Linked DNA regions of Solidesulfovibrio fructosivorans JJ]. The protein of the gene in region 2 interacts with the protein of the main gene of each other region in a pairwise test. Links are inferred from orthologs where the notes say so. Each region holds a gene or a part of one and is shown on either strand. Other genes may lie near its edges.

Region 1 (2,933 bases), on a different replicon or contig from region 2:
CTGATGTCTTCGGCCTGGGTGCCGTCGCGCAGGGTCGTGTCGTAGCAAAGCACGCGTCGCATGAGCTATTCCTGATTGCCGCCGGGGCCAAGGCACAAGGGCCATGCGGCTGCTTCCGGCGGAAGATTGCCCTCGCGGCCGTTGCCATGGGAAAACGGCCGCGAGGCGTTATGAGCGGGCCGCGTCGACTAGACGCAGGCCACGGCCGGGCCTTCGCCCAGCCCGAAGGCGTCGTGCAGGGTGCGCACGGCCAGCTCGAGGTATTTTTCCTCGATCAGACAGGTGATCTTGATTTCCGAGGTGGCGATCATGAGAATGTTGATGTTTTCCTTTTTGAGCAGGGTGAACATCGTGGAGGCGACCCCGGAATGGCTGCGCATGCCGACGCCGATGACCGACACCTTGCACACGTGGATGTCGTGCTGGATGTCGTCGGCGCCGATCTCGGGACGCATATGGTCGAGGATGGCCAGCGTCTTGTCGAGGTTGGCCCGGGAGACGGTGAAGGTCATGTCCGTGTGACCGTCGCGCCCGGTGTTCTGGATGATCATGTCGACCAGGATGCCGGCCTCGGCGATGGGGGCGAAGATGGCGGCCGCGACCCCGGGGGTGTCTTTGACGTTGCGCACCGTGATGCGGCACTGGTCCTTGTCGTAGGCGATGCCCGAAACCAGGACGTCTTCCATTTCCGTATCCTCCGAAGTGACCAGCGTGCCGGGATCGTCGGTGAAGGTCGAGCGCACCCGGACCGGGACATTGAATTTCTTGGCCAGCTCCACCGAGCGGATCTGCAGAACCTTGGCCCCCTGGCTCGAAAATTCCAGCATCTCGTCATAGGAGATGCGTTCGAGCTTGCGGGCCGCCGAGCACAGGTTGGGATCGGTGGTGTAGACGCCGTTGACGTCGGTGTAGATCTCGCAGACCTCGGCCTCGAGCGCCGCGGCCAGGGCCACGCCCGTGGTGTCCGAGCCGCCCCGGCCGAGCGTGGTGACGCGGCCGTGGCAGTCCACGCCCTGGAAACCCGCCACCACCAGCACGTCGTAGCCTTCGAGCATGGCGTGCAGGCGGGGGGCGTCGATTTCCATGATCCGGGCCCGGGTGAAATTCGAATTGGTGGTGATGGGAATCTGGTGGCCCAGGAGCGAGCGGGCGCGCAGCCCGGCATCCTTGGCCAACATGGTGAAAAGAGCGACCGAGGCCTGCTCGCCGGTGGTGACCAGCACGTCGAGTTCAGCCGGGTCGGGATCGGCGGAAAATTCCCGGGCCTGGGCCAAAAGCCGGTTGGTCTCGCCGGACATGGCCGAAAGGGCCACCACCAGCTTGTAGCCAAGGGCGTGGGCCTTTTGCACCCGGGCCAGGACCAGACGCATGCGCTCCAGCCCCTTGACCGACGTTCCGCCGTATTTCTGCACGATAATCCGCATTGTTGCCTCCAAAGGTGCCGGAGCGTGCGGCTTCCGGCACGGCGTCGCGCCGTTACGTGGCGAGGGATCGGGCCAGGGCCGCCAAAGCCGCCCGGCCGCGCTCTCCGGCGGCGGTGATCCGGCAGCGCCGTCCCGATTCGGCCGGGAGCCAGTCGATTTCCAGGCGGTCGGCGGGCTGGGCCGCCCGGGCGAGGTATTCGGCCCACTCCACGACCACCAGGGCATCCTGGTCCGCGGCCGTCTCCAGATGTTCGTCCACGCAGGGGTCGCCGCCGGCGATCCGGTACAAATCCACGTGGAAGGTCTCGGGGGTCGTGGGATAGACGTTGACGATGTTGAAGCTCGGACTGGCCACTTCCGCCGCGTCGCCGCCCGGCAGGGCGGTCACCATTCCCCGGACGAGCGTGGTTTTGCCCGAACCGAGTCCGCCGCGCAAGAGCAAAGCCGCCCGTGTCGCTGGATCGGAAGCCAAAACGGCCAGTTTCCGGCCGAGCGCCAGCGTCGCTTCCGTATCGGGCAGGGACAGGGTCAGCGGCTGCGATCCAGCGTCCATCGCCGGAACTATTTCTTGTCCACCAGCGTGCCGAGAACGTCGCTCATGCCGATAATGCCGACCACCTTTCCCTGGGCGTCCGTTACCGGAATGGTGTGGTAGCCCTTGTCGGTCATAAGCGACGCGACCTCGTCGATGCCGGTCTCCGGCGAAACGGTGGCGGGATTGCGCGACATGGCGTGGACGGCGGTCAGCGCCGACATTTTCTCCACTTCCCGGTCGAGGTCCTTCATGGACCCGAGCGGAATGAAGCCGTCGAGGAGCGAAAAGACCGAGGGCAGCGACAGTTTCTTCTGCTGGGCGACAAGGTCGGCCTGACAGAGAATGCCGGTCAGCTTGCCGGCGGCATTAAGGACCGGCATGCCGTTAAATCCCTTCTCGAGGAGAAGTTTGGCCGCAGCGCTTATTTCCGTGTCTTCGGTGATGGTGACGACATCGCTGGTCATCATGTCCTTGGCTTTAAGCATGATCACTCCGTGAGGGCCCGGGGCAGCATATCGGCGATTTCCGAGGCCAGATTGCCCCGTCTGGGGTACAAGGCGGCAAGGCGCGCGCCGGCAAGTCCATGCCAATACACCGCAATGCAGGCGGCAAGCAAGGGGGAAAGCGGGGAGCAGGCAAGCGCCGCGGCAAGTCCGGAGAGCACGTCGCCCGAGCCGCCAACGGCCAGATTGGGCGCGACGACCGGGCTTACAGCCGCCGACCCGTCCGGCGCGGCCACCACCGTCGCCGGCCCCTTGAGCACGGCCACGCAGCCGTAGGTCGCGGCCAGGGCTCGGGCGGACTCCAGCCGGTCGGCCTCCACAGCCGGGATATCCGTGCCGAGAAGCCTCGCCGCCTCGCCGGGATGGGGCGTGATGACAACCTCAGACCCGATTTTTTCCTTCAGCTCCGGATCAGTTGCCAGGAAAAAGAGGCCGTCGGCGTCGAGGACCAGCCGGGAGGGCAGCGGCAAA
Region 2 (3,149 bases):
CGTGGTCGGCGTCTCCGGCGTCTACAACCTCTCCTCCCAGGACCATAACGGACTGGGCCCGGACTCCATGATCATGCTCATCGTGGACTCCGGCCGCTTCAAGCTTGCGCCGTAGGTGGAAGTGGAGGCGGTAAAGAAGGTGCGAGGGGAACCCCTTTTTGTAAAAAGGGGTTCCCCTCGCGCTCCCCTCCCGAAAAACTTTCAAGGGGGAGAATCCGTAGCCCCGGTGGTACGATGAAAACACCCGTGCAAAATTTCACCGTGGCCGAGGCCGAGGGAGGGCAAAAGCTCCTCCAATATCTCGCCCGGCGTCTGGACGGCGCGGTGCCCCCTACCGCCTTGCAGAAATTCATCCGCACCGGGCAAGTCAGGATCGACGGCAAGCGCTGCAAGCCCTTCGACCGTGTGGCCGCCGGCCAGATCGTGCGCATGCCGCCCTACGAGATCAAGGAGCCGCGCAACTCGCCGGCGAAGACGGCTGCGCCGCGCGGCCACGATCTGGACATCCTCCACGAGGACGACGAGATCCTCGTCATCGTCAAGCCGGCCGGCCTGCCCGTCCATCCCGGCTCCGGCCATCCCTTCGCCCTGACCAGCATCCTGCGCGCGCGCTACCCCGACGCCCCGTTCCGCCCCACACCGGCCCACCGGCTCGACCGCGACACCACCGGCGTGCTCCTCGTGGCCAAGTCCTACCGCGCCCTGCGCGCCATCCACGAGGCCATGACCACGGGCACGGCCCACAAGGATTACCTCGCCTGGGTCTGGGGCGAATGGACGCTTGGCGAAGCCAACGATTGGGTGACGTTGCGCGACCGGCTGGCCAAGGAAGGCGGCCCGGGACGCGAACGGGTGGAGCCGTCCGCGGGCGGCAAGGATGCGGTGTGCAAGGTGCGGCTTTTGGGGGTGATGGACACGGCCAGCCTGGTCGAGGTCCGGCTTGAGACGGGCCGCACCCAGCAGATCCGGGCCCAGCTCGCCTCGCGCGGCGCCCCCATCGTCGGCGACCCGAAATACGGCGGCGGTCCGCCGCCCATGCGGCTGCACGCCTGGCGGGTTGTCCTGCCGGACGCCGCCTTCTGCGCCCCGCCCGATTGGGAAGCGCCCTGGCTGGTCAAACGGCTGCGGCGCGCTTCCCTGGCCACCTGCCGCGAGGAAGACCTCGGACGGCCTAGCGCCTCAGCGCCGCCAGACGCCCCAGAATGATCGCCCCGGCCTGGGCCACGTTCAGGGAATCGATGGGCCTGGCCTGGGGAATGCGCCACAGCCGGCCGCAGCGTTTGCGTATCCCCTGCCGGATGCCCTCGTCCTCGTTGCCGAGCACCAGGATCAGCGGGAAATCGGCCGTGGCCTCAAGCGCATTGTCCGCCTCCGGCTCCCCGGCCGCGCCGACGATGGAAAACCCCGCCTCGATGGCCGCATCCAGCGCCTGGGCCAGGTTGGTCACCTTGGCCACCGGCAGCCGGGCCAGCGTTCCGGCCGAGGCCTTGGCCGCCCCCGGCCCAAGCCGCGCCCCCTCGTGGCGGGGCAAAAGGATGCCGCCGCCGCCCAGGGCGAAAAGCGTTCTGGCCAGCGTGCCCACGTTGCCCGGGTCCTGCACCCGGTCGAGGGCCACGGCCACCGGCAACGGCGCGGCCCGGGTCGCGGCCAGCACGTCATCGAGACTGGTCAGCTCGCCGGCGGCGAGCCTCGCCACAACGCCCTGATGATTGCCGGGACAAAGCCGGTCCAGGTCGGCCGCCGCCACGAACCGGAAGCGCACGCGGGCCTCGCGGCAGGCGGCGACAATGGCGTCGATGTCCGGGCCGCGAAGGCCCTGGCGCAACAGCACGTCGTCGATGCCGCGCGGGCGTTCGGCCAGAAGTTCGCGCACGGGTTTGCGGCCGGGCAGCAGTTCGCCGGGCTCCGGCGCTGCGCCCGAGTGGGGCGCGGACGAAAAACGATTGTTACGGTCATGCCGGCTCATGGCACCTCTTGGCCCAAAGCGACCGGAACCACAAGCTTTTTTTTCCTTGCAATTTCATCAACTTTGGTCTATCAATCCGCTAATCGTTAAAAAATCAGCGCAGTTAAGCATCCCTTTGCCAAAGCGCCGCCGCGGCCGCCTTCCGGCTGACGGCTCCCTTCGCCTGGAGAAAAGCCGCATGGCCCGTTATATCCTCTTTGCCATCCTGCCGGTTCTGCTCGTCCTGTCCGGCTGCGCCGGAAACAAATACGAAAAAAACAACGATATGCGCGCCAATCTTGAGCCCGAAGTCTGGGACACCACCCAGATTCTCAAGGATCTCAAGCGCGGCCGCCCCCTGACCAAGCAGGAAAAGGAAGCCCTGGCCTCGCGCGGCGCCATCCAGTTCAATCTGGACGTGGCCGACAACGAGGAAGTCCAGATGTTCCTCCAGTATTTCTCCATGGACAAGCGCGGCACCATGGACAAATGGCTGACCCGGGCCCAGCCCTACCTGCCCTATGTGCGGGCCGTTCTGGCCAGCTACAACCTGCCTCCCGACCTCATAGTCCTTCCGTTCATCGAATCCGGTTACAGCACCATGGCCTATTCGCCGGTCGGCGCCGGCGGCATGTGGCAATTCATGCCCTACACCGCCCGCCGCTTCGGCCTGACCGTGGACTGGTGGGTCGACGAACGCCGCGACCCGTACAAATCCACAGTGGCCGCCGCCAAGTACCTGAGCAAACTCTACCAGATGTTCGGCGACTGGAACCTGGCCCTGGCCGCCTACAACGCCGGTGAAGGCAAGATCTCGCGGGTCATGGCCGCAAGCGGCCAGTGCGACTTCTTCGACATCGCCAAGGACCCCAAGCTGCTCAAGGCCGAAACCCGCCATTACGTGCCCAAGTTCCTGGCGGTACTGAAGATCTTCCAGAATCTCCAGACGCTCGGCTTCCACAAGGTCAACTGGCAGGCCGGCCCCAACCTCAAGGAAGTGCCCGCTCCCGGCGGCACGGATCTGGCCGCCCTGGCCCAGGCCTGCGGCCTGAGTTGGGATCAGTTCCGCGAATACAACCCCGGCTTTCGCCGCATGGTCAGCCCCCCAGACGCCACGGTCAACGTCTACGTGCCCGTGGCCAAGGAACCGATCGCCCTGGCCTACCTGAAAACCCCTGGCAACTATCCGTCGAGCGGCTTGCAG
Region 3 (2,894 bases), on a different replicon or contig from region 2:
ACGTGGAAGGTCTCGGGGGTCGTGGGATAGACGTTGACGATGTTGAAGCTCGGACTGGCCACTTCCGCCGCGTCGCCGCCCGGCAGGGCGGTCACCATTCCCCGGACGAGCGTGGTTTTGCCCGAACCGAGTCCGCCGCGCAAGAGCAAAGCCGCCCGTGTCGCTGGATCGGAAGCCAAAACGGCCAGTTTCCGGCCGAGCGCCAGCGTCGCTTCCGTATCGGGCAGGGACAGGGTCAGCGGCTGCGATCCAGCGTCCATCGCCGGAACTATTTCTTGTCCACCAGCGTGCCGAGAACGTCGCTCATGCCGATAATGCCGACCACCTTTCCCTGGGCGTCCGTTACCGGAATGGTGTGGTAGCCCTTGTCGGTCATAAGCGACGCGACCTCGTCGATGCCGGTCTCCGGCGAAACGGTGGCGGGATTGCGCGACATGGCGTGGACGGCGGTCAGCGCCGACATTTTCTCCACTTCCCGGTCGAGGTCCTTCATGGACCCGAGCGGAATGAAGCCGTCGAGGAGCGAAAAGACCGAGGGCAGCGACAGTTTCTTCTGCTGGGCGACAAGGTCGGCCTGACAGAGAATGCCGGTCAGCTTGCCGGCGGCATTAAGGACCGGCATGCCGTTAAATCCCTTCTCGAGGAGAAGTTTGGCCGCAGCGCTTATTTCCGTGTCTTCGGTGATGGTGACGACATCGCTGGTCATCATGTCCTTGGCTTTAAGCATGATCACTCCGTGAGGGCCCGGGGCAGCATATCGGCGATTTCCGAGGCCAGATTGCCCCGTCTGGGGTACAAGGCGGCAAGGCGCGCGCCGGCAAGTCCATGCCAATACACCGCAATGCAGGCGGCAAGCAAGGGGGAAAGCGGGGAGCAGGCAAGCGCCGCGGCAAGTCCGGAGAGCACGTCGCCCGAGCCGCCAACGGCCAGATTGGGCGCGACGACCGGGCTTACAGCCGCCGACCCGTCCGGCGCGGCCACCACCGTCGCCGGCCCCTTGAGCACGGCCACGCAGCCGTAGGTCGCGGCCAGGGCTCGGGCGGACTCCAGCCGGTCGGCCTCCACAGCCGGGATATCCGTGCCGAGAAGCCTCGCCGCCTCGCCGGGATGGGGCGTGATGACAACCTCAGACCCGATTTTTTCCTTCAGCTCCGGATCAGTTGCCAGGAAAAAGAGGCCGTCGGCGTCGAGGACCAGCCGGGAGGGCAGCGGCAAAAGGGCGCGCAGGAACGCCCCGGTGTCCGGATGACGGCCAAGGCCCGGCCCCAAGGCCACCGCGCCGGCCGTGGACACGAAGTCGCGCACCGCCCTCGCGTCGTCGGGGCCGAAATGGTCGCCCGCGCCCACGGGCAGGGTCATGACGTCGGGATGGCCGGCCTTGAGCGCGATTTCCACCGCGCCCGGACAGGCCACGCTGACGAGCCCCGCCCCGGCCCGAAGCGCCCCAAGCCCGGCCAAAAGCGGCGCGCCGGTCAGTCCCCGGCTGCCGCCGACCACGACCGCCCGGCCGGCCGAGCCCTTGTGCAAGAGCGGATCGAGGGCCGGCAAGGCGTCCGCCAGACGCGGCGTCATGCGCCAGGCCCGGCACGGATGGTTTTCCCTGACGGGGCGGGGGATGCCGATCGGGCGCACCAGCAGCCTGCCCACGTAGGGCGCGGCCTGGGGCGCGACCAGCCCGGTCTTGGCCGCCTCGAAGGTCACCGTGGCGTCGGCGGTCACGGCCACGGGCGAGGCCACTCCGGTCGCCCCGGAAAGCCCGGACGGGATGTCCAGGGCGAAAATGTACGACTGGCCGGCCAGCCGGTTGACCGCCTCCACCACCTCGCGCAAATCCGGCCGCAGTTCGCCCGTAAATCCGGTGCCGAGCAGGCCGTCGACAATGATGTCCGGCCCGTTCGCGCCCGAAAGATCGGCTTTGGCCAACGGGATCATGGGCAGGCCGAGCCTCGCCGCGAGCCGGGCGTTGAACCCGGCCGCGCCCTTGTAGCGCCCGCGTGGCCGGACCAACGCGATGGTCACCTTGGCCCCCAGGCCGTCCAGATGACGCGCCAAGGCCACGGCGTCGCCGCCGTTGTTGCCCGGACCGGCCAACAAGAGCACCGTCTTGCCGCGCACCTCACCGACTTCGCCGACCAGCGCGTGCATGGCCTCGCGACTGGCGTTTTCCATCAGCGCCAGAAACGACATGCCGCACTCGGCAACACTGGCGGCATCCCAACCGGCAATCTCCTGCGGCGTCGGCAACGGATCGAAGTAGCGACCATCGAGCATTGTGGTGTGCCTCCGGCGGTCGGGGGGGAACCCTTTTTGAAAAAAAGGTTCCCCCCGGACCCCCCTCCAAAAAACTTTCAAAGGTGTTGCTTGGTCATCCCGGGTAACCCCTTTGCCGCAGGGCCTTGACGCCGGCGTCAAGGCCCTGCGGCGGTAAGGGGGGACCGGGGGGCGCGCTCGCCCCCCGGTGGGGAGGTCCAGGAGGGGCAAAGCCCCTTCTGGCCGCCGGAGGCATCCTCACCTCCCTTCCAGCACCACCACGGCGGCGGCAGTGGCGCGTTCGTGGGTGATGCTGACGTGCCAGGCGGTCGCGCCGAGGGCCTGGGCGCGGGTCAAGGCGGGGCCGGTCAGGGTCAGGGTCGGGCGTCCCAGGGCATCGGGGAGGATTTGCAGGTGTTGAAAGCCGACGCCCTGGGAAAAGCCGGTGCCGAGCGCCTTGACGGCCGCTTCCTTGGCCGCGAACAGACCGGCCGCCCTGGCCACGGGACGCGGCGGCAGGGCGGCCTGTTCGGCCGGGGTGAGGATGCGGGCCAGGAACCGCTCGCCGAACCGCTCGATGGCCGACTCGATGCGGGCCAGTTCCACCAGATCGATGCCGAGGCCGAGGATCACGGCCGCACTCC

What was found.
Region 1: the proteins of DESFRDRAFT_RS19735 (region 2) and tsaE interact in binary tests that used the Escherichia coli proteins (3 or more experiments, as listed by UniProt). The link is inferred for Solidesulfovibrio fructosivorans JJ] from one-to-one orthologs.
Region 3: the proteins of DESFRDRAFT_RS19735 (region 2) and DESFRDRAFT_RS09445 interact in binary tests that used the Escherichia coli proteins (3 or more experiments, as listed by UniProt). The link is inferred for Solidesulfovibrio fructosivorans JJ] from one-to-one orthologs.

The regions. Positions count from the first base shown.
Region 1 is NZ_AECZ01000011.1:21,967-24,899, reverse strand. What follows is about bases 228-2,933. They hold tsaE (tRNA (adenosine(37)-N6)-threonylcarbamoyltransferase complex ATPase subunit type 1 TsaE), read right to left. Parts: upstream 1,978-2,933; coding sequence 1,477-1,977; downstream 228-1,476. Other genes in these bases: DESFRDRAFT_RS09445 (bifunctional ADP-dependent NAD(P)H-hydrate dehydratase/NAD(P)H-hydrate epimerase), read right to left, coding at 2,447-2,933; DESFRDRAFT_RS09450 (CBS domain-containing protein), read right to left, coding at 1,986-2,444; DESFRDRAFT_RS09460 (aspartate kinase), read right to left, coding at 228-1,424. In the rest of the region: cimA (citramalate synthase), read right to left, coding at 1-62; more of DESFRDRAFT_RS09460, read right to left, coding at 189-227. UniProt on the Escherichia coli protein: Required for the formation of a threonylcarbamoyl group on adenosine at position 37 (t(6)A37) in tRNAs that read codons beginning with adenine.
Region 2 is NZ_AECZ01000053.1:3,899-7,047, reverse strand. Bases 70-2,991 are described here. They hold DESFRDRAFT_RS19735 (TrmH family RNA methyltransferase), read right to left. Parts: upstream 1,967-2,991; coding sequence 1,172-1,966; downstream 70-1,171. Other genes in these bases: DESFRDRAFT_RS19730 (LysM peptidoglycan-binding domain-containing protein), read left to right, coding at 2,145-2,991; DESFRDRAFT_RS19740 (RluA family pseudouridine synthase), read left to right, coding at 235-1,206; DESFRDRAFT_RS19745 (ABC transporter substrate-binding protein), read left to right, coding at 70-115. Outside these bases: more of DESFRDRAFT_RS19745, read left to right, coding at 1-69; more of DESFRDRAFT_RS19730, read left to right, coding at 2,992-3,149. UniProt on the Escherichia coli protein: Specifically methylates the ribose of guanosine 2251 in 23S rRNA.
Region 3 is NZ_AECZ01000011.1:20,289-23,182, reverse strand. It holds DESFRDRAFT_RS09445 (bifunctional ADP-dependent NAD(P)H-hydrate dehydratase/NAD(P)H-hydrate epimerase), read right to left. Parts: upstream 2,272-2,894; coding sequence 730-2,271; downstream 1-729. Other genes in the region: DESFRDRAFT_RS09440 (holo-[acyl-carrier-protein] synthase), read right to left, coding at 2,509-2,883; DESFRDRAFT_RS09450 (CBS domain-containing protein), read right to left, coding at 269-727; tsaE (tRNA (adenosine(37)-N6)-threonylcarbamoyltransferase complex ATPase subunit type 1 TsaE), read right to left, coding at 1-260. UniProt on the Escherichia coli protein: Bifunctional enzyme that catalyzes the epimerization of the S- and R-forms of NAD(P)HX and the dehydration of the S-form of NAD(P)HX at the expense of ADP, which is converted to AMP.